Regions from separate parts of the Brevibacillus sp. JB24b genome, predicted to be linked through region 2. Evidence: predicted binding sites of a transcription regulator. Region 2 holds the regulator's gene; the other holds the start of a gene.
The links. The regulator Rex, encoded in region 2, represses fermentation and respiration genes when NADH is low (regulators of the CRP and FNR family bind a similar motif). The targets are predictions, from matches to a motif close to TTGTGAAATATTTCACAA.

Region 1 (2,209 bases), 3.0 Mb from region 2:
GCTCTGGTTTATAAGAAATAACCATCTCCTGGTTAGCAGAAAAACCGCCTGTAGCCAAAATGACTGCCTTTGCGTTAATCGTGTAAGCCTTACCATCTTTATTCTCAGCTTTTACACCAGTAACTTTACCCTCTTGATCTTTTATAATTTCGACTGCTTTATTTTTGACACGGACATCAACGTTTTTTTCTTTCACTTGATTCTTTAAAGTAGACACAACATTAGAGCCTACTGCCGCTCCGCCAGTTGGACGATGAATACGGTTTACACTTGCTCCAGCTGCACGGCCAACGTCAGACAAATCAGCTCCCATTGATTCTAACCAAACGACAGAATCCTTTGCTTGTGTTGTCAGAAGTTTTACCAGCTCAGGGTTATTTTTATCGTATCCACCCTTCATTGTATCTTGGTAAAACAGCTCTTGGCTGTCTTCAATTCCTTTTTTCTTTTGTGCTTCCGTTCCTGCTGCATTTAATCCACCAGTAGCGCGAGTTGTGTTACCACCAACCATCGGCATTTTTTCTAGTACGATGACTTTGGCACCGGCATTTGTGGCTTCTATCGCAGCTGATAAACCTGCACCACCTGCACCAATTACTACAATATCCGTATTTTCATCTTGCGGAGTTGCCGCCTCGGTTGTAGCCTTGCCTTCTGTTGCACCTGGAGTTGTTGAGCTCCCACATCCAGACAGTACAGGAACTGCCAGGAATGCAGCCATCATAAGAGACATCCATTTCTTCATGTTGAATCCTCCCTTTTTTCTACCACGTGATCAATGGATATTCAGTACCTCTTTGCTTTTCTCTTTAATTGTGAAGGCAATAACGTTATCCTTCGATGGTAGTATATACAGTAGACTTTTTAATGTATGTGAATAATTTCACACTATAATTTTTTTTAACCAATCATTCACCCTTCTTTTCCCGTTATTTACCAATTGCAGGTAATATCTGTCATAATTAGAAAATTTCTTGATCCGTATCCAAAAATGTTTGGATTAGCTTTTATGTTTGTAGCTATAGGGTTCTAACCATCTTGTACCCTGTGAAAGCATAGTTTACAAGAGTAACAGTTGTGAATGTGATAACATTCACAAAACGTTCACTGTCATCTTTACTAGGACGCTCCTATAATAAACCTCATAAACACTATTACAACAGTGTTAATCGTATAAAGAGGAATAACAGACTTGCACATAAATCCTAACTACTTGGAGGACTACCTATGAAAATTGCTGTTATTGGATGCACGCATGCCGGAACTGCCGCTATTGTTACTGCTGCTAAGTTATATCCAGATGCTCACATTACCGTTTATGAACGAAATGATAATATCTCCTTTCTTTCATGCGGGATTGCTTTATATGTAGGTGGTGTAGTGAAAGATCCTCAAGGATTGTTCTACTCCTCTCCAGAGAAATTAGCCGAGCTGGGCGTGGTTACGAATATGCGCCACGATGTTATCTCGATTGATACTGATCAAAAAACATTGGTCGTTCGCAATTTAAATACAAATGAAGAAATCATCGATTCCTTTGATAAATTAATTGTTACTACTGGTTCTTGGCCAATCATGCCTAATTTAGATGGTATTGAACTAGACAATATCGTATTGTCTAAGAACTTTAACCACTCCAATACCATTATTGAAAAAGCAAAAACAGCTAAAAATGTGGTGGTCATAGGTGCCGGCTACATTGGGATTGAATTAGTTGAAGCCTTTGAAATGAATGGCAAGCAAGTGACTCTCATCGATAGTGTTGATCGGATTTTAAACCGTTACCTTGATGAAGAATTCACTCAGGTTACCGAAAAAGAATTACAGGATCATGGTGTTACACTTGCTCTAGGTCAAACTGTTACTAGATTTGAAGGCGTAGACGGTAAAGTGGCAAAGGTCATCACCACAAAAGGCGAATACCAGGCTGACTTGGTGATTCTGTGTATTGGTTTTAGTCCAAATACAAGTTTGCTTAAAGGACAAGTAGATATGTTGAACAATGGAGCTATTATCGTGAGTGAATATATGCAAACTAGCAAACCGGATGTGTACGCCGCTGGTGACAGCTGCGCGATTCGCTACAATCCAACTGGGCAACACGCCTATATACCTCTTGCTACTAATGCCGTACGTATGGGTACATTAGTTGCGAAGAATCTAGTTACACCTACAATGGCTTATATGGGCACACAAGGAACCTCTGGGA
Region 2 (2,209 bases):
TATTGCTAGTTACTTGTATAGGCATGATGATCCTTGGATTATCCCAAACAGTTGAAGCAAGTCGACCTATTGCGATTACACATCAGCTACAGCACATCGAGGATCCTGATGCTGTTGAACAGGAGGAAGATTTTGTTGGACTTACCACGACTTTTTTCTCCTTACCAGAAGGGGAGAGTACGCTCATTCGATTTCCAACGGGAAAAACCATGCTAGTTGACACTGGTAGCGAAAAGGATACCGAAAAACTGGTTTCCTTGCTACTTGAACGTCATGTTACAAAAGTGGATTACCTGTTATTGACAAACGATTTACCTACTCATATTGGTGGCTATGATAAGTTAGCGGAGAAAATTCAATTTGATAAGATTTACATGCCGAAATTGACAGCCTTCGCAATTCACAGTAATATCCATATATCTAGGGAAAAGCAAGTTGTGTATGTAAAGGAAAAGGATCAATTACTAGAGGGAAAAGATGTGGAGATCACATTTTTACATCCCAGCGAGAACCTGTTTTTATCACCACAGGATAATTCGCTTGTGTTTTGTCTGACCCAAGGAAAACTCCAATTTTTGTTCACCAGTGCCATTAATGAAAAAGCAGAGGAGCGGTTGCTTGTAAAATATCCTTCTCTATTGCCTGCTGAGATCATAAAGGTTGCGGCACAGGGTAGCAATCAAGCCTCTATTCAAGCCTTTTTAACGAAGGTGGATCCTCAGATTGCCGTTGTGCAAACCGGCATTCCTCGGGAGCAGTGGAAAGACTCCATGCGTGAAGTGGTGGAGCGTTTGGAGGAATCATGGGCAGATACGTATGTCACTAGCCGGGATGGATCAATTACCATTCTCTCTAATGGACAAGATTATAAGGTTTTAAAGGCAGTCAAGACCTCTATACATGATAGACAACGAAGTTAGGAGTGCAATTTATGGGGAAAGTACCAAAAATTTCTGAAGCGGTCGTTCGCCGTCTGCCGATCTATTTGCGATATTTAACAAATCTACAGGAGTTACAAGTAAAAACGGTTTCTTCCCAACAGATGGGCAAAACAATGGATATTAACCCAGCCCAAATTCGAAAGGACCTATCTGCATTTGGTGACTTTGGAAAAAAAGGTATTGGCTATGACGTAGATTACTTGATTGAAAAGATTCGTCATATCTTAAAATTGGACCAAGTGATTCATGTAGCATTGGTGGGAGCCGGTAATTTAGGCCAAGCGATTTCAAATTACAATGTCTATTTAAAAGATAATATGAAAATTGTTTCCATTTTTGATGCGGACCCACAGAAAATAGGCAAAGATTTAGGTGGATTGGTCATTGAACCGATTGATCAAATGGAAGAAATTATTAAAGAAAAACAAATTCGTATGGCGATTATTACGACGCCTGCTTCCGCAGCACAAGAGGTGGCAAATAAACTGATTGAAGCTGGAATAGAAGCGATCCTAAATTTTGCACCAACAACGATTCGAACTGAAAAAGAAGTGAAAATTGATCATAACGATTTGACTTCCAGCTTACAAAGTTTAGCCTATTATTTAAATTAAGGAATCAAAAACAGAAAAAGAGGAGAGTGTCTACGTTGATGAAAATCATTACCAATGCAACCGTAATTACTGTTAATGAACAAAATGAGGTTATTTATAATGGAGCGGTTGGCTTTGACGGGGGAAAAATTACATATGTAGGTAAAACACCTGAAGATTTATCAGCATATGACGAGATCATTGATGGAACAAATAAATATGTAATGCCAGGATTAATTAATACACATGGTCACGTAGGCATGTCCCTACTACGTGGATTTGCGGATGACCTACCTTTGAAACAATGGCTGGAAGATAAAATGTGGCCAATGGAAGGTCAATTTACAGCAGAGCATGTGAAATGGGGTACAGCTATTTCTATTATCGAAATGATCCGTACGGGTACAACTACCTTTGTAGACATGTATGATCATATGGATACAGTAGCTCAAGAGGTGGAAGCATCTGGGATGCGTGGCGTACTTTGCCGTGGAGTGATTGGGTTTTGCTCAGAAGAAGAACGTCAACAGAAATTACAAGAAGCAGCATCATTCGCATCACGTTGGAACGGTGCAGCTAACGGTCGTATCCATACAATGATGTCACCGCATGCTCCTTATACGTGCTCTCCTGAGTATATCCAGCAAATCCTTGAGAAGGCTATTGAATTAAACG

Region 1: the regulator Rex is predicted to act here: its motif matches at 872-889, upstream of ACQV1I_RS23945 (flavocytochrome c).

What each region holds. Positions count from the first base shown of each region.
Region 1 covers NZ_JBNVQV010000001.1:5,118,903-5,121,111, forward strand. Annotated here, with positions in the region: gene ACQV1I_RS23945 (flavocytochrome c) at 1-745, opposite strand, end outside; gene ACQV1I_RS23950 (FAD-dependent oxidoreductase) at 1,228-2,209, shown strand, end outside.
Region 2 covers NZ_JBNVQV010000001.1:2,113,190-2,115,398, forward strand. Annotated here, with positions in the region: gene ACQV1I_RS10330 (ComEC/Rec2 family competence protein) at 1-920, shown strand, start outside; gene ACQV1I_RS10335 (redox-sensing transcriptional repressor Rex) at 932-1,555, shown strand; gene ACQV1I_RS10340 (amidohydrolase) at 1,594-2,209, shown strand, end outside.